Regions from separate parts of the Agromyces molybdatiresistens genome, predicted to be linked through region 1. Evidence: predicted binding sites of a transcription regulator. Region 1 holds the regulator's gene; the other holds the start of a gene.
What was found. The regulator HrcA, encoded in region 1, represses chaperone genes, less so after heat shock. The targets are predictions, from matches to a motif close to TTNGCACTCGNNNNNNNCGAGTGCNAA.
Positions count from the first base shown of each region.

Region 1 (9,046 bases):
CGCTGGAGCGCCGACTCGTCGACCTCGATGGACGACTCGTTGTTGATCTCGATGCTCACGGCTGCCTCTTCCTCGGAAGGTGGTCACGGGGGCCCGGCGCGCTGCGCCGCTCGGCGCCGCGGCGCTCGGCGCGGTTGGCGAACTCGCGCGCCTGCTCCCGCTCGTATCGCTGCGCCTGCGAGCGCTGGTCGTACTCGGTGTACGCGTCGACGATCCGGCCGACCAGCGTGTGGCGGACGACGTCGTCGCTCGTGAGCCGCGCGAAGTGGATGTCCTCGACGCCGTCGAGGATCCGCGTGACGAGGCGGAGCCCGCTCGACCCGCCCGGCAGGTCGACCTGCGTGATATCGCCGGTCACGACCATCTTCGAGCCGAAGCCGAGCCGCGTGAGGAACATCTTCATCTGCTCGGGCGTCGTGTTCTGCGCCTCGTCGAGCACCACGAACGAGTCGTTGAGCGTGCGGCCGCGCATGTACGCCAGCGGCGCCACCTCGACCGTGCCGGTCGCCAGCAGCTTCGGCACGACCTCGGGGTCCATCATCTCGTTCAATGCGTCGTAGAGCGGACGCAGGTACGGGTCGATCTTCTCGGTGAGGGTGCCCGGCAGGAATCCGAGCCGCTCCCCCGCCTCGACGGCGGGTCGGGTGAGGATGATCCGGTTGACCTCCTTGCGCTGGAGCGCCTGGACGGCCTTCGCCATCGCGAGGTAGGTCTTTCCCGTGCCGGCCGGTCCGATGCCGAACACGATGGTGTGCTCGTCGATCGCGTCGACGTAGGCGCGCTGGCCCTCGGTCTTCGGCCGGATGGACTTGCCCCGGCTGGAGACGATGACCTGGCCGAGCTGTTCCGACGGTCGGGCATTCGGATCGGCGTCGAGCATGCGGGCGGAGCTCCTCACTTCGATGGGTGTCGGGTCGCCGCCGCCGCGGACGAGCTCCAGGAGCTCCTCGACGAGGCGGCGGACGCGCAGGCGGTCCTCCGCCTCTCCGCGGATGGCGATCTCGTTGCCGCGCACGTGCACGTCGACCCCGGGATACTCCCGTTCGATCGTCGTGAGGAGGCGGTCCTGCGGCCCGAGGAGCCGCACCATGGCGATGCCGTCGATCTGCAGTCGCTCCTCGTCGGAGCGGGTCTCGGATCCGGTGAGCGGGAGGTCCCCCGCGTCGTCAGCCGCCAAGCGATCCCTCCCTGAGGCCGCCCGCCAGGACGTGGGCGTGCACGTGGAACACGGTCTGGCCGGCCTCCGGGCCGGTGTTGAAGACGAGGCGGAACTCCCCGTCGGCGAGCTCGTCGGCGATGCCCTTGGCCACGGAGACGAGCTCGGCGAGCAGCTCGGGATCGTCGGCGGCGAGTTCGACGACGTCGCGGTGCCGACCGTCGCGCGGCGTCACGATCACGTGGACCGGCGCCTGCGGTGCGATGTCGTGGAACGCGATCACGCGGTCGGTCTCGGCGACCATCCTCGCGGGGATCTCGCCCGCGGCGATGCGCTCGAAGACCGTGGGCTCCACCGTTCCGCTCATCCCTCCATCGTAGCGACGGATGGCTCACCACCGCCCGAGCGCGACCGACAGCACGGCGATCGCGGCGGGGCCGGCGGTCGAGGTGCGCAGCACCGGGTCGCCGAGCCGCACGGGCTCGGCGCCCGCCTCGTGCAGCCGGTCGATCTCCGCAGGGTCCATCCCGCCCTCGGGCCCCACGACGAGCGCGAGGTCGCGACCGTCGGAGCGGATGGCGGTGAGGGGGGTCTCCGCGCCGGGCACGAGCAGCAGCATCCGCTCGCCCCGCAGCCGCGCGGTCAGCTCCCGGGTCGACGTCACGGGCTCGACCACCGGGATGCGCGAGCGGAGGGACTGCTTCACGGCCTCCCGGACGATGCTCGCCCAGCGGGCGCGGCCCTTCTCGGCCTTCGGCCCCTCCCAGCGCGACACCGAGCGCGTCGCCGACCAGGGCACGATCCGGTCGACGCCGAGCTCGGTCGCCGCCTGGACGGCGAGCTCGTCGCGGTCGCCCTTCGCGAGCGCCTGCACGAGCGTGATCCGAGGCGAGGCCTCGGGCTCGTCCGAGACGGTCTCGACCTCGATCTCGAGCCGGCGCGGTTCGGCGGCGGTCACCGGTCCGCGCACCACGCGCCCCCGGCCGTCGCCGATCGACACGACCTCGCCGACGCGCAGCCGCGACACGGTCACCGCGTGCCTGGCCTCGTCGCCGCCGAGTTCGATCGCGTCGCCCGGCGCCGTCGAGGCGAGCTCGAGCGTCTCGTCGAGGTAGAGGTGGCTCATCGCGGCATCCGCCCGGTGCTCAGCCCAGGAACCGGTCGCGCAGGCGTGCGAACAGGCCCTGCTGGAAGTGCCCGAGCTGCGGCGGCTGCGCCTTGCGCTGCTTGGCCAGCTGCTCGACGAGCTCCCGCTCCCTGTGGCTGAGCTTGGTCGGGGTGACCACGTGCACCGCGACCTTGAGGTCGCCGCGGCCGCTGCCGCGCAGGTGCGTGATGCCGCGGTCCTTCACCGTCAGGATCTCGCCCGACTGCACGCCGGGCTTCAGCTCGAGGTCGACGTCGCCGTCGAGCGCCGCCACCTTCGTGGAGGTGCCGAGCACGGCATCCGTCATCTGCACCTCGAGCGTGCAGAGCAGGTCGTCGCCGTTGCGGCTGAACACCTCGTGGTTCCTCACCTTGATCTCGAGGTACAGGTCGCCGTTCGGCCCGCCGGCGGGGCCCGCCTCGCCGGAACCCGGCATCTGCAGTCGCACGCCCGTGTCGACGCCCGCGGGCACGTCGATCGGGACCGTGCGGCGCGCACGCACCCGCCCCTGCCCCTGGCAGGTCACGCACGGGGTCGCGATGATGGTGCCGTAGCCGCGGCACGATCCGCACGGGCTCGAGGTCATCACGTTGCCGAGCAGCGAGCGCACCGCGCGCTGGATGTGGCCGCTGCCGCCGCAGATGTCGCATCTGACGGGCGAGGTGCCGGGCTTGCAGCACGAGCCGTGGCACGTCTCGCACACGACGGCCGTGTCGACCTCGAGGTCGCGGTGCGTGCCGAAGATCACGTCGTCGAGCCCGACCTCCAGCCGGATCAGCGCGTCCTGGCCGCGCTCGCGGCGGGACCGCGGGCCGCGGCTCGTCTGCCCCGCGCCGAAGAACGTCTCGAAGATGTCGCCGAACCCGCCGAATCCGCCGCCGGCACCGCCGAACCCGGCCTGGCCGCCGAGGTCGTACTGCTGGCGCTGCTTGGGGTCGGAGAGCACGTCGTACGCGTGCGTGACCTCCTTGAACCGCTCGGACGCCTCGGCGCCGGGGTTCACGTCGGGGTGGAGCTCGCGTGCGAGCCGGCGGTACGCCTTCTTGATCTCGTCCGGGGAGGCGTCGCGTGCGACGCCGAGGACCTCGTAGTGGTCGGCCACGTGAGGCGGGTTCCTTTCGATTGCCGGTGACGGATGCCGCGGGGCGGCCCGTGCGGTTCAGCTCTCGCCGAGCGTGCGGGAGAGGTAGCGGGCGACCGCGCGGACCGCGGCCATGCTCTGGGAGTAGTCCATGCGCGTGGGTCCCACGACGCCGAGCCGCGACACGTCGCGGCCGGGGACGGCGAAGGACGTCGACACCACCGAGGTGTCGCCGAGCCCGTATGCGGCGTTCTCGCGGCCGATGCGCACGGCGATGCCGTCGTCGGCGGCCATCTCGCCGAAGAGCCGGAGGATGACGACCTGCTCCTCGATGGCCTCCATGACGCCGAGGATGTTGCCGGCGAAGTCCTGCTCGGTGCGCACGAGGTTCGCGGCGCCGGCGACGACGAGCCGGTCGGAGCGTGTGATCTTCGCCTGGTCGGCGAGGGTCGCCGCGAGCGTGTGGAGGACCTCGGCGTGCGCCCGGTCGGCGTGCTCGGTCTCGGCGGACAGGGCCGTCGCGGCATCCGCCATCGTGAGGCCGGCCGCGACCTCGTTCAGGCGGTCGCGCAGCCGCGCGAGCGTCGACTCGTCGACCGGCTGGTCGAGTTCCGCGAGGCGCTGCTCCACCTGGCCGCTGTCGGAGATGAGGATGCACAGCACGCGCGTCGGCGCGAGCGAGACGAGTTCGACGTGGCGCACGCGCGCCCGCGCGAAGCTCGGGTACTGAACCACGGCGAGCTGGCGCGTCAGCTGCGAGACGAGGCGGACCGTGCGGCCGAGCAGCTCGTCGAGGTCGTTCGACTCCCCGAGGAAGGTCTCGATCGCGTGCCGCTGCGTCGCCGAGAGGGGTCGGATGTCGGCGAGCCGGTCGACGAACACCCGGTAGCCCTTGTCGGTGGGGATCCGGCCCGACGAGGTGTGCGGCGCCGCGATGAGCTCCTCCTCCTCGAGCAGGGCCATGTCGTTGCGGATCGTCGCCGCGGAGACGCCGAAGTGGTGGCGTTCGACGATCGTCTTCGAGCCGACCGGCTCGCGGGACTCGACGTAGTCCTGCACGATCGCGCGGAGCACGGCGAGACTGCGCTCGGAGACCATGATCCTCGCTTCCCTCGACCGACCGGACCCGGACGACGCGTGCTTGGCACTCCGCCCACGTGACTGCTAATCATATCGCGAGATTCAGGGGCTGCACCGTTGCCGGTCGGTCCGCCGCGCCGATAGCGTGTCCATCGTCCCGCACCCCCGACGGCCGCGTCCGGCCGCGACGCGTGCGCTTCCCCTCATCGAAAGGCTCCCGCCATGACCGACTCCAACCTCCCTCCGCAGGATCCGAACGCCGCCCCGCAGCCGGCGCCCGCCGCACCGCTCTCGCACGAGCAGGACGTGCAGTGGGGTTCGTTCGCGCACCTCGGCGGCATCCTCGGCATCCTGCCGTCGCTCATCATCTGGCTCGTCTTCAAGGACCGCGGTGCGTTCACGAACACCGAGGGCAAGGAGGCGCTGAACTTCCAGATCACGCTGGTGCTCGCCACCATCGCGCTCTGGGTGCTGACGACCATCATCACCGTCGTGACCTTCGGGTTCGGCGCGTTCATCGCCGTCCTCACGTACATCCCGTGGATCCTCGGCGTGGTCTTCTCGATCATCGCGTTCCTGCAGGCGAAGGACGGCAACCACTACCGCTACCCCTTCGCGCTGCGTCTCATCAAGTAGTCGCGACGAGCCTCCGACGCGCCGGTCGAACGTCCCTCGACCGGCGCGTCGTCCTGTGCCAGCATGAGGGGACGTCCCCTGTCCGGGCGCGACCACAGAGGAGCACGCATCATGTCCGACGCACCACCTCCCACCCCGCCCACGCCGCCCGCAGGCGGCCCGCCGCCGCCCCCACCGCCCGGCTCGACTCCTCCGCCGCCGCCGGGCGCTCCCGGCCCCGGCCCCGAGCAGAACGTCGCGATGAGCCCTCAGGACCAGCGGCTGTGGGCGACCCTCATCCACATCGGCGGCATCTTCTTCTCGTTCGTGCCGGCCCTCGTCGGCTACCTGGTGCTGCGCGACCGCGGACAGTTCGTCCGCGATCACTCGGCGACCGCGCTGAACTTCCAGATCACGATGCTCATCGCCAACGTGGTGGCCGGCATCCTCTGGGTGGTCGTCATCGGCATCTTCCTGTCGATCGCCGTCTGGATCGTCACGATCGTGTTCAGCATCATCGCGGCGGTCAAGGCGAATCAGGGCGAACCGTACGTCTACCCGGTCGCGATCAAGTTCGTCAGCTAGAGGTCAGTCCTCCAACAGTCGTCGAACGACGGCGTCCGCCAGCAACCGCCCTCGCCGGGTGAGCGTCAGCCGCCCGGCGAGGGCGGTTCGCGCGTCCACGAGCCCATCTGCGATGAGCCCCGCCACGCCGTGGCGGCCGCCGGAATGCAGGCTCGAGACGTCGATCCCCTCGCGGATGCGGGTCGCGAGGAGCACGCGCTCGGTCTCACGGGCGGGCGCGTCGAGCGTTTCGCGCCCGACCGCCGGCGAGACGCCGGCCGCGAGGCGCTCCGCGTAGGCTGCGGGGTGCTTGGCGTTCCACCAGCGCACGCCGCCGACGTGGCTGTGCGCGCCCGGTCCGACGCCCCACCAGTCGTCCCCGCGCCAGTAGCCCAGGTTGTGGCGCGATCGGTGCGAGGCATCCGTCGCCCAGTTCGACACCTCGTACCACTCGTATCCGGCCTGCGCGAGCGCCTCGTCGGCGAGCTCGTACATGTCGGCGGCGAGGTCGTCGTCGATGGCGGCGAGCTCGCCACGTCGAATGCGTCGTGCGAGCTGCGTGCCGTCCTCAACGATGAGCGAGTAGGCGCTCACGTGGTCGGGACGCTCGGCGAGCACGGCGTCGAGGCTCGTCCGCCAGTCGGCGAGCGACTCCCCCGGCGTGCCGTAGATGAGGTCGAGGCTCACGTCGAGCCCGGCGTCGCGCGCCCAGCCGACCACGAGCGGAATGCGCGCCGGATCGTGGGTGCGGTCGAGCGCGGCGAGCACGTGCGGGACCGCCGACTGCATGCCGAACGAGACGCGCGTGAACCCGCCGTCGGCGAGCCTCCTCAGGTCGTCGGCGTCGACGGAGTCGGGGTTGGCCTCGGTCGTCACCTCGGCACGCTCGGCGAGGCCGAACGCATCGCGGACGGCCGCGAGCATCCGCACCAGGTCGGCGGCGGGCAGCAGCGTCGGCGTGCCGCCGCCGAAGAAGACCGTCGAGGCGGGCCGATCCGGGACACCGGATCTCGCGAGCACGTCGCGCGCGAACCGGACCTCGGCCGCGGCCTGATCGGCGAAGTCCTCCCGGCGCGCGCCGCGGAGCTCCCCGGAGGTGTACGTGTTGAAGTCGCAGTAGCCGCATCGCACCCGGCAGAACGGCACGTGCAGGTAGACGCCGAGGGCGCGGGAGGCGGCATCCGTCGTCGCGCTCTCGGGGAGCAGTCCGTCGGCCGGCGCCGGATCGCCGAGCGGGAGCGGCCCCGCCATCAGACCGGGAACGCGGGGTGCAGGGCGCGCAGCTCGCGCCTGGTCAGCTCGCGGCGCCGGCGGCGCACGAGCGGACCGAACACGCGGCGCACGCCGCCGTTCGGCTCGAACGCCGAACGGATCGTGAGCCACACCGAGTCGTCGTCGCGATGCTCGAGGATGAACGACTCCTCGCCGTTCTCCGACGCGTCACCGGTCGTGCCGTAGGCGAAGCCGATCCGGTTCGGCTCGTCGACGACGTACACGACGAGCACGGGCGTGGATCGCGTGCGGAGGCGGCCGCGGCGCTGCAGCGTCGCCGTCATCCCCGCACTGATGTACGGCGTGCCATCGGGACCGAAGCGCTGCTCGACGCGCGGCGCCGGCTGCTCGGCGAGCGGTGCACCGGCCTCGTCGTACGCGATCCCGGTGTACTGCGCGCCGGTGCCCGGTGCGGCGTCCGCGACCGTGAAACCCGCGCCCTGCTGGATGCCCCACGTCATGAGCGCGTCGGCCGACGATTCGAAGCGCTCACGCCCGGACCCGAGCCGGACCGAGTCCTCGGACGGCGTGAACCCCTCCGGCGGATAGCGCAGCAGGTCGGGGTCGAGCGTCGCGCCGATCGCGCCGTAGGTGACGGACTGGTCGGTGAAGGTGCGTCGACGGGTCATCGTTCCCCCTACTTCTTGGCGTCCTTCTTCTCGGTCTCCCCGCTCAGGGCGGCGATGAACGCCTCCTGGGGGACCTCGACGCGGCCGACCATCTTCATGCGCTTCTTGCCCTCCTTCTGCTTCTCGAGGAGCTTGCGCTTGCGCGAGATGTCGCCGCCGTAGCACTTCGCCAGCACGTCCTTGCGCATCGCCCGGATCGACTCGCGGGCGATGATGCGGGCGCCGATCGCCGCCTGGATCGGCACCTCGAACTGCTGGCGCGGGATGAGCTCGCGGAGGCGCCCCGTCATGAGGACCCCGTACGCGTACGCCTTGTCGCGGTGCACGATCGCGCTGAATGCATCGACCTGCTCGCCCTGCAGCAGGATGTCGACCTTCACGAGGTCGGCGGCCTGGTCGCCCGCGGGCTCGTAGTCGAGCGAGGCGTAGCCGGCGGTCTTCGACTTCAGGTTGTCGAAGAAGTCGAAGACGATCTCGCCGAGCGGCATGTTGTAGCGGATCTCGACCCGGTCCTCGCCGAGGTACTCCATGCCGAGCAGGGTGCCGCGGCGCGACTGGCAGAGCTCCATGATCGTGCCGACGTAGTCCTTCGGCGCGAGGATGGCGGCCTTCACGATGGGCTCGCGCACCTCGGCGATCTTGCCGCCGGTCGGGAACTCGCTCGGGTTGGTGACGGTGACGGTCTTCCGGTCCTCGGTGGTGACCTCGTAGACGACGGACGGCGCCGTGTTGATGATGTCGAGTCCGAACTCGCGCCGCAGTCGCTCGGTGACGATCTCGAGGTGCAGCAGCCCGAGGAAGCCCGCACGGAACCCGAAGCCGAGGGCGACCGAGGTCTCGGGCTCGTAGACCAGCGCGGCATCGGACAGCTTCAGCTTGTCGAGCGCCTCGCGAAGCTCGGGGTAGTCGCTGCCGTCGATCGGGTACAGGCCGGAGAACACCATCGGCAGCGGCTCCGTGTAGCCGGGGAGCGGCTCGGCCGCGGGCTTCACCGCGGTCGTCACGGTGTCGCCGACCTTCGACTGGCGCACGTCCTTCACGCCGGTGATGAGGTAGCCCACCTCGCCGACGCTGAGGCCGTTCGTGGGCGTCGGCTCCGGCGCGCTCACGCCGATCTCGAGGATCTCGTGCGTCGCCTTCGTCGACATCATCTGGATCCGCTCGCGCGGGTTCAGCCGGCCGTCGACCATGCGGACGTAGGTGACCACGCCGCGGTAGCTGTCGTACACGGAGTCGAAGATCATCGCCCGCGCCGGGGCGTCCGCATTCCCCGTCGGCGCCGGGATGCGCTCGACCACGCGATCGAGCAGGTCCTCGACGCCCATGCCGGTCTTGCCCGACACGCGGAGCACGTCGTCGGGCGATCCGCCGATGAGGTCGGCGAGCTCGCGTGCGTACTTCTCGGGCTCGGCCGCGGGCAGGTCGATCTTGTTCAGCACCGGGATGATCTCGAGGTCGTTCTCGAGCGCCAGGTAGAGATTGGCGAGGGTCTGCGCCTCGAT
Region 1 is NZ_CM188258.1:1,866,968-1,876,013, reverse strand. Features, by position in the region: gene ybeY (rRNA maturation RNase YbeY) at 1-59, opposite strand, end outside; gene ACULK2_RS08655 (PhoH family protein) at 56-1,090, opposite strand; gene ACULK2_RS08650 (HIT domain-containing protein) at 1,167-1,523, opposite strand; gene ACULK2_RS08645 (16S rRNA (uracil(1498)-N(3))-methyltransferase) at 1,548-2,282, opposite strand; gene dnaJ (molecular chaperone DnaJ) at 2,302-3,405, opposite strand; gene hrcA (heat-inducible transcriptional repressor HrcA) at 3,463-4,482, opposite strand; gene ACULK2_RS08630 (DUF4870 domain-containing protein) at 4,687-5,100, shown strand; gene ACULK2_RS08625 (DUF4870 domain-containing protein) at 5,341-5,664, shown strand; gene hemW (radical SAM family heme chaperone HemW) at 5,668-6,894, opposite strand; gene ACULK2_RS08615 (DUF1990 domain-containing protein) at 6,894-7,544, opposite strand; gene lepA (translation elongation factor 4) at 7,553-9,046, opposite strand, start outside.

Region 2 (9,046 bases), 940 kb from region 1:
CCGGTTCGAGCTTGCCTCGCAGCTCCTGCGGGACCGCCCGCACCACGGGTTCGAACACGCGCATGAGCCACTCGTGGGCGACCATCTCCTCGTCGGCGTCCTTCCGGTACGCCGCCCGGTAGGAGTCGAGGTCGTTGAGCAGGCGCCGCGCCTGGTTCTCGCCGGCGTCGAGGCCGGTCAGGCGCAGGAGGCGCCGCTGGTGGTGGCCGGCGTCGACGACCTTCGGCTGGATGCGCAGCGTCGTGCCGGACTCGTCCGTGCGGATCGCCAGCTCCTCGATGTCGAACCCGAGGTCGTTCAGCCGGTTGACGCGCTCGTTGATTCGCCACCGGTCGGCCATGCCGAACGACTCGCTGCCGGTGAGTTCCTTCCACAGGTTGCGATAGGCGTCGACGATGCCGTTGGAGATGTTGACGGGGTCGAGTTCGTCGGCGACCCGGCCGCCGGCCTCGAGGTCGAGCAGCTCGCCCGCGATGTTGACCCGGGCGATCTCGAGGTCGTTCTCGCGCTGGCCGTTCGACAGGCCGCCCTCGTAGAGCTTGCCGGTCTCGGCGTCGACGAGGTAGGCGGCGAACGCGCCCGCATCGCGTCGGAACAGCGTGTTCGAGAGCGAGACGTCGCCCCAGAAGAAGCCGATGATGTGCAGCCGCACGAGCAGCACCGCGAGCGCGTCGACGAGGCGCGTTGCGGTGTCGGGCCGGAGCGTCTGTGAGAACAGCGCACGGTAGGGCAGGGAGAAGCGGAGGTGCCGGGTGACGAGGACGGGCTTCAGGCCCTCCCCGTCGGCATCCGTGCGGTTGGTGATGACGGCCACCGGCTCGACGCACGGGATCTCGAGGCGCTGCAGCGTCCGCAGCATCTCGTACTCGCCCTCGGCCATCTCGGCCGTCGTCTCCTTGATGGCCACCACGTGACCACTCAGGTGCGCGAAGCGCACGAGGTGGCGCGAGATGCCCTTCGGCAGCGCAGCGATGTGCTCGCTCGGCCAGGCTTCGAGGGGGAGGTCCCACGGGAGGTCGAGCAGTGCGGGGTCGGTCGACGCCGACGTGATCGAGAGTGTGCCGCTCATCAGGGACAGCGTACCGGGGAACGACGAAGCCGGCCGGGCCGAGGGCCCGACCGGCTTCGTGGACGACCGGAGGTCAGCTGGCGACGGCCGACTTCAGCAGGCGCTCGCCCGACTCGGCGTCGAACACGTGCACATGCTTCGGGGTCGGCATCAGGTAGACCGTGTCGCCCGCGAACGGGTGGCTGCGGCCGTCGACGCGCGCGACGATGTCGGTCCGCTTGCCCTCGATCTCGGAGTGGCCGTACAGGTAGCCGTCGGCGCCGAGCTCCTCGACGAGGTCGACCTTCACCTCGAGGCCCTCACCCTGCGTGTTCGAGACCTGGATGTCCTCGGGGCGGACGCCGATCGTCACGATCGGGCCCGAGGCGGAGGCGAGCGCGTCGCGCTCGACATCCACGGTGGCCGTTCCGAACATCACGCCGCCCTCGACGACGTCCGCGTGGAAGAGGTTCATGGCCGGCGAGCCGATGAAGCCCGCGACGAACACGTTGCTCGGCCGCTCGTACAGCTCGCGAGGGGTGCCCACCTGCTGGAGGACGCCGTCCTTGAGCACCGCGATGCGGTCGCCCATCGTGAGCGCCTCGGTCTGGTCGTGCGTGACGTAGACCGTGGTGACGCCGAGACGGCGCTGGAGCGACGCGATCTGGGTGCGGGTCTGCACGCGGAGCTTCGCGTCGAGGTTCGACAGCGGCTCGTCCATGAGGAACACCTGCGGCTGGCGCACGATCGCCCGGCCCATCGCGACGCGCTGGCGCTGACCACCCGAGAGGGCCTTCGGCTTGCGGTTCAGGTACGGCTCGAGGTCGAGGAGCTTCGCGGCCTCGAGGACGCGCGCGGCACGCTCGTCCTTGCCGACGCCCGCGATCTTGAGCGCGAAGCCCATGTTCTCGGCGACGGTCATGTGCGGGTACAGCGCGTAGTTCTGGAAGACCATCGCGATGTCGCGGTCCTTCGGCGGCACGTCGGTGACGTTGCGGTCGCCGATGAAGATGTTGCCCTCGTTGACCTCTTCGAGGCCCGCGAGCATGCGGAGCGACGTGGACTTGCCGCAGCCCGAGGGACCGACGAGGACGAGGAACTCGCCGTCCGCGATCTCGAGGTCGAGCTGGTCGACGGCGGGACGGGTGCCACCGGGATAGAGGCGGGTGGCCTTGTCGAACGTGACTGACGCCATGGTTCTGTTCTCCTTCACCGGCAGGTACGTGCCGGACGATCCGTAGTGAATGGAAACGCCGACCTCGATGTCGACGCCCCCTCAGTATGCCATGGGTTCGCGGCGCCCCATCCGCGCGGCGTCGGCGGCCGCGCCGTCGGCCGCGTCGTCCGATGATGCGGGCGGAGGGCGCGTGCAGCGCGCGTCCGGGCGCCGTTTGGGCGATTCCCAGTGATCGCTCCTACACTCTTCGGTGCGTGCGCCTGCATGCACGCGCGCCCCCACAGCGACCCGGAGTTGACCCACGATGAGCACTGGCGGATCAGAGCCACGCCCCACCCGCAACCAGCGACGCGAAGCGGCTCGCGAGAAGGCCCGCGTCCTTCGCGAGGAGCAGAAGAAGCGCGAGCGCCGCAACCGGTTCCTCATCCAGGGCGGCGTGGTCGTCGCGATCGTCGCGGTCGCGGCCCTGATCGGCACGCTGATCTTCAACAGCATCCGTCCCGAGGGGCCGGGCCCGCAGAACATGGCGAGCGACGGCATCCTGCTCGTCGGCGGCGAGAACGGCATCGAGCCCGTCCAGACCCCGGCGATCCCCGCGGGCGGCGAGCCGACGGCCACCGTTCCCGACGAGAGCGGCACGGTCGCGAACATCGTCGTCTACCTCGACTACCTGTGCCCGTTCTGCGGCCAGTTCGAGACGACGAACTCCGAGACCATGCGCACCATGGTCGAGCAGGGCGCGGCGACCCTCGAGATCCACCCGATCGCGATCCTGACCAACAAGTCCGCGGGCACCCAGTACTCGCTGCGCGCCGCGAACGCCGCGGCCTGCGTGGCGGAGGAGTCGCCCGAGGCCTTCTTCGACTTCAACGCGCTCATGTTCGAGAACCAGCCCGAGGAGCTCACCGCCGGCCTCACCAACGACGAGATCAAGGAGCTCGCCGCCGAGGCGGGCGCCGCCTCGTCGGTCGACTCGTGCATCGACGACACGACCTTCAAGAGCTGGGTGCAGGATGCCACGGAGCGCGCGCTCACCGAGCCGATCCCGAACTCCGAGCTCGCGTCGGTGACCGGCACCCCGACCGTGCTCGTCAACGGCAAGCAGTACGTCGGCTCGCTGGAGGACCCGGCCGAGTTCCAGGCGTTCGTGCTGCAGGCGACCGGCGAGAGCTACTCGGAGTCCGAGGCGACCCCGACGCCGACGCCCACGCCCGACGCGGGCTGAGCTCCGACCTCCGATCGCACGACGACGGCCCGGCCGACCGGCCGGGCCGTCGTCGTGCGTGCCGGCGCCACGGCTCGGTAGGATGTCAGGGTCCCATGCCGGCTTGGCGCAATTGGTAGCGCACCGCTCTTGTAAAGCGGTGGTTACGGGTTCGAGTCCCGTAGCCGGCTCGATGTCGAGATCCTCCGGCGGTCCCGACCCGGTCGCGGTGTCGCACTCGCCCGAGGCGTCGACCGATCCGGTCGCGCACCCGCATCACCACGCACATGCCGAGTCGTCCCGCGTGCCCCTGTGGGTCGCGATCGCGCTCACGGTCGTCACCGGCGGATTCGTCGCGCTGCAGTCCCGGGTCAACGGCGAGCTCGCGCGTGCGCTCGACGACTTCTCGGTGGCCGCGGCGATCTCGTTCGGTTCCGGACTCGTGATCCTGCTCCTCATCACCGCGGCCTGGCCGGGGGGTCGCCGCGGCGTCGCTCGGCTGCGCGACGCGGTGCGCGCGCGGCGGATCGCATGGTGGATGCTCCTCGGCGGCGTCGCGGGCGCGTGGTTCGTGGCCACGCAGGGGCTCTCGGCGGGTGTGCTGGGCGTTGCCCTCTTCACGGTGGCGATCGTCGCCGGCCAGACGATCGGCGGCGTGGTCTTCGACGTTGTCGGTCTCGGCCCCGGCGGTCGCCGGCCGCTCAGCCCGACCCGGGTCGCCGGTGCGGCGCTCGCCCTCGTCGCGATCGGCTGGGCCGTCTCGGCGCAGGTCGCGGAGGCGGTGCCGCTCCTGCTCATGCTGCTGCCGTTCTCGGCCGGCGTCGGCGCGTCGTGGCAGCAGGCGATGAACGGCCGCGTCCGCACCGCGTCGACGAGCGCCCTCGCGGCGACGCTCACGAACTTCCTCGTCGGCACCATGGTGCTCCTCGTCGTGATGCTCGTGCACGCGGCATCCGTCGGTTGGCCGACCGCGTTCCCGACCGAGCCGTGGCTCTACGCCGGCGGCGCGATCGGCTGCGTGTTCATCGCCGCGCAGGCCGTGCTCGTGCGCCGCGTCGGCGTCCTCGTGCTGGCGCTCGGCCTCGTCGCGGGCCAGCTCGCCACGGCGCTCGCGCTCGACCTGCTCGTGCCGACCTCGGCGCGGCCGGTCGGGTTCGCGACGGTCGGCGGCACGGTCCTCGCGCTCGTCGCGGTCGCGCTCGCGAGCATCCGGTGGCGCCCGGCGCGCCATCTCGCGGCCGAGTCGACGTCCGCGACCACGTTCGACGGGTCCGGTCCGATCACGCCAGCGCGCTGAACCGCTCCTCGACGCGAGCGCCGGCGCGGCGCTGGGGCCGGTCGGCGGCGCTGCGGCCGCCGACGTACAGCCAGCCGAGCAGGTGCTCGCCCTCACCGAGCCCGTGCATGCGGGCGACGGCCGGATGCCGCGTGAACGGGCCGGTGCGCCACATGACGCCCCAGCCGGCGTCGTCGAGCAGCAGTGCGAGCAGGTGGCCGACCCCGGCCGCGCACGCCTCCTGCTCCCATGCGGGCACCTTCGGGTGCGCCCGCACGACCGCGACCAACGCGAGCAGCAGGGGAGCGCGGAGCGGCTTGGCCGCGAGCTTCTCGGCGGCCGCGCCCTCGAGGCCGGATGCCTCGGCGAGCGCCGCACCGAGGTCGGCACGCGCGTCGCCGCGCAGCGCGATGACGCGCCACGGTCCGAGGGCGGCGTGGTCGGGAACCGTGGCGGCGGCTCGGAGCAGGTCGGCGAGCTCGGAGTCCGTCGGCGCGGCATCCGTCACCTTCGGCCAGGAGCGGCGCGCGAGCACCGCCTCTCGGACGGCGGACACGCTCAGGACTCGGGCGTGAAGTCGAGCGCGATCGAGTTCATGCAGTAGCGGTCGCCTGTCGGCGTCCCGAAGCCGTCGGGGAAGACATGGCCGAGGTGCGATCCGCAGTTCGCGCAGCGGACCTCGGTGCGCACCATGCCGAGCGAGGCGTCCTCGAGCAGTTCGACCGCCTCGGGGCGCACCGATTCGTAGAAGCTCGGCCAGCCGCAGCCGGAGTCGAACTTCGTGCCCGACTTGAACAGCTCGCTCCCGCAGGCGGCGCACGCGTAGACGCCGGCGCGCTCCTCGTCGAGCAGCTCGCCCGTCCACGGGCGCTCGGTCGCGGCCTCGCGGAGCACGGCGTACTGCTCGTCGTCGAGCTCTGCGCGCCACTCGTCGTCGGACTTGTTCACCTGGTACGTCATGGGTCTCCTCGGGTCGGCCGTCTTCCATCGTCGCAGCTTTGCGGCGCGTCGGGTGCAACGTGTCCCGGCGCGACCGTGTTCCCGGCCCGTCGGCCCGGCCCGTCCCGCATCGACCTCCGGCCGCGGTGGCCGCGTTCGGGCCGCGCCGTCGCGTGCGGTGGGCTCGCGGCATCCGCTCTCTAGGATGTGCACGACGGGTGACCGCGACGGGAGCGAGGTGCGATGGACGGGGACGGGCTCGACGAGGCGCAGCGCGCCATCCTCGCCTTCGAATCACGACCCTGGCGCGATCCGGCGCGGAAGGCCGATGCGATCCGCGACGAGCTCGGGCTCTCCGCGGCCCGGTACTATCGCCTCCTCGGCGCACTCGTCGACTCGCCGGCCGCGCTGCGGTTCGATCCGATGCTCGTCGGGCGACTCCAGCGGCAGCGCGACGCCCGCGCGCAGTCACGTGCGCGCCGAACCATCCCGACCGCCCGGCCGCTCGCCTGAGCGCCCCGACCGACTGGACCCCAGGTGCAGAAGTTCCCCCGCGACCGGTTCGACTCGATCCCGCACGGCATGGACCGGGTCGGTGCGCATCGCGCGCCCGCGCGCCGCGGGCGTCGCTGGGTGACCTTCGCGTGGGCCGCGCTCGCGACGGTGGTGCTGGCCGGGATCGGGATCGCCGCGGTCGCGGCGTACAACCAGCGACTCGACTTCGACGACACCGCGCTGCCCACCGGAACGGCGTCGCCGGGGCCGACGGCGGAGCCCACGCTGGCACCCGACGTCAGCGTCGCGGTCCTGAACGGCACGTCGACCAGCGGCCTGGCGGCACGCGCCGGCGAGACCTTGACCGCTGCGGGCGTGCCGGTCGGCATCACGACCAACGCCGACCGGTCCGATATCGAGCAGACCGTCGTGTACTACGCCTCGGCCGACCTCGAGGGCGCCGCCAGGGGCGTGGCGCAGCAGCTCCCGGAGGCCGAGGTGCGATTGTCGGAGGAGTTCGGCGAGGAGGGCATGCAGCTCGTCGTCGTCCTCGGGGCCGACTACGCGGAGGCCGTCGCCGGATGACCCGGTGACCGAATCGTTGCCATTCTGCGACCATTCGCGCCGTCGGAAACCTTGTGCGGGGCCGCCGCGCCGTGAGTATCTAGAACCGGCCGCTCGAACACCCGTGTGAGCACCCGGCGCCGGTCCCCGTCGTCGACGTCGGCACGACGACGGCCCGGTACAGCCGACGGCACGTGCTGACTTCGATACACGGCAACATGGGAGCAACGCATGGCGAACGGAACCGTGAAGTGGTTCAACGCTGAAAAGGGATACGGATTCATCACCGTCGACGGTGGAGGCCAGGACGTCTTCGTCCACTACTCCGCGATCGACATGAGCGGCTACAAGGTCCTCGAGGAGGGCCAGCAGGTGACCTTCGAGGTCGGGTCGGGCTCGAAGGGTCCGCAGGCCGAGGCGGTCCGTCCCGCCTGAGTTCGGTACTTCGGAAGCGCCGCCGGATCCCCCGGCGGCGCTTCCGCATGTCCGTGGAGTCCCGATCGCGTCCCGGCTCGCTTGCACTCGATGCATGCGAGTGCCAGAATCGGTTTAGCACTCGTTCGATTCGAGTGCTAACCCCAAGGTTCTTAGACGTCCGGGAAGGGACGAGAGACACACATGGCAAAGATCATTGCTTTCGATGAGGAGGCCCGCCGCGGGCTCGAGCGTGGGCTCAACCAGCTCGCCGACGCGGTCAAGGTGACCCTCGGCCCGCGCGGCCGCAACGTCGTCCTCGAGAAGAAGTGGGGCGCCCCCACGATCACGAACGACGGCGTGTCGATCGCCAAGGAGATCGAGCTCGACGACCCGTACGAGAAGATCGGCGCCGAGCTCGTCAAGGAGGTCGCGAAGAAGACCGACGACGTCGCCGGTGACGGCACCACCACCTCGGTCGTGCTCGCCCAGGCGCTGGTGCGCGAGGGCCTGCGCAACGTCGCGGCCGGCGCCGACCCCATCTCGCTGAAGCGCGGCATCGAGAAGGCCGTCTCGGCCGTCTCCGAGGAGCTGCTCGCCGCCGCGAAGGAGGTCGAGACCAAGGAGGAGATCGCCGCCACCGCGTCGATCTCGGCCGCCGACCCCCAGATCGGCGAGATCATCGCCGAGGCGATCGACAAGGTCGGCAAGGAGGGTGTCGTCACCGTCGAGGAGTCGAACACCTTCGGCACCGAGCTCGAACTGACTGAGGGCATGCGCTTCGACAAGGGCTACCTGTCGGCGTACTTCGTCACCGACCCGGAGCGCCAGGAGGCGGTCTTCGAGGACCCGTACATCCTCATCGCCAACCAGAAGATCTCGAACATCAAGGACCTGCTCCCGATCGTCGACAAGGTGATCCAGTCGGGCAAGCAGCTCCTGATCATCGCCGAGGACGTCGACGGCGAGGCCCTGGCCACGCTCGTCGTGAACAAGATCCGCGGCATCTTCAAGTCGGTCGCCGTCAAGGCCCCCGGCTTCGGCGACCGCCGCAAGGCGCAGCTCCAGGACATCGCGATCCTCACCGGCGGCCAGGTCATCTCCGAGGAGGTCGGCCTCAAGCTCGAGAACGCGACGCTCGACCTGCTCGGCCAGGCTCGCAAGGTCGTCATCACCAAGGACGAGACGACCATCGTCGAGGGTGCGGGCGACCCCGACCAGATCGCGGGCCGCGTCGCCCAGATCCGCTCGGAGATCGAGAACACCGACTCGGACTACGACCGCGAGAAGCTCCAGGAGCGCCTCGCCAAGCTCGCCGGCGGCGTGGCCGTCATCAAGGCGGGCGCGGCCACCGAGGTCGAGCTCAAGGAGCGCAAGCACCGCATCGAGGACGCCGTCCGCAACGCGAAGGCCGCGGTCGAGGAGGGCATCGTCGCCGGTGGTGGCGTCGCCCTCATCCAGGCCGGCAAGGTCGCGTTCGAGAAGCTCGAGCTCTCGGGCGACGAGGCGACCGGCGCGAACATCGTGAAGGTCGCCATCGAGGCGCCGCTCAAGCAGATCGCCCTGAACGCAGGCCTCGAGCCGGGCGTCGTGGCGAACAAGGTCGCCGAGCTCCCCGCGGGCCACGGCCTCAACGCCGCGACCGGAGAGTACGGCGACCTGCTCGCGCAGGGCATCATCGACCCGGCGAAGGTCACCCGCTCGGCGCTGCAGAACGCCGCGTCGATCGCCGGCCTCTTCCTCACCACCGAGGCGGTCGTCGCCGACAAGCCGGAGAAGGTCGCCGCCGCTCCGGCCGACCCGACCGGCGGCATGGACTTCTGAGTCCACGCGGACCGGTTCCGCTTCGCGGCATCCGCCGCACCACGCGCGAAGGGCGCCTCCCGAGGGAGGCGCCCTTCGTCGTGCCGGGGAGCGTCGGATCCGCCG
Region 2 is NZ_CM188258.1:2,805,371-2,814,416, reverse strand. Features, by position in the region: gene ACULK2_RS12975 (DUF4032 domain-containing protein) at 1-1,069, opposite strand, end outside; gene ACULK2_RS12970 (ABC transporter ATP-binding protein) at 1,143-2,243, opposite strand; gene ACULK2_RS12965 (DsbA family protein) at 2,530-3,450, shown strand; tRNA gene ACULK2_RS12960 (tRNA-Thr) at 3,548-3,620, shown strand; gene ACULK2_RS12955 (DMT family transporter) at 3,623-4,726, shown strand; gene ACULK2_RS12950 (nitroreductase family protein) at 4,710-5,261, opposite strand; gene msrB (peptide-methionine (R)-S-oxide reductase MsrB) at 5,264-5,665, opposite strand; gene ACULK2_RS12940 (DUF3263 domain-containing protein) at 5,888-6,157, shown strand; gene ACULK2_RS12935 (LytR C-terminal domain-containing protein) at 6,182-6,724, shown strand; gene ACULK2_RS12930 (cold-shock protein) at 6,935-7,138, shown strand; gene groL (chaperonin GroEL) at 7,322-8,941, shown strand.
Region 2: a site for HrcA is predicted at 7,253-7,279, ahead of groL (chaperonin GroEL). Genes of this name have one in related genera too.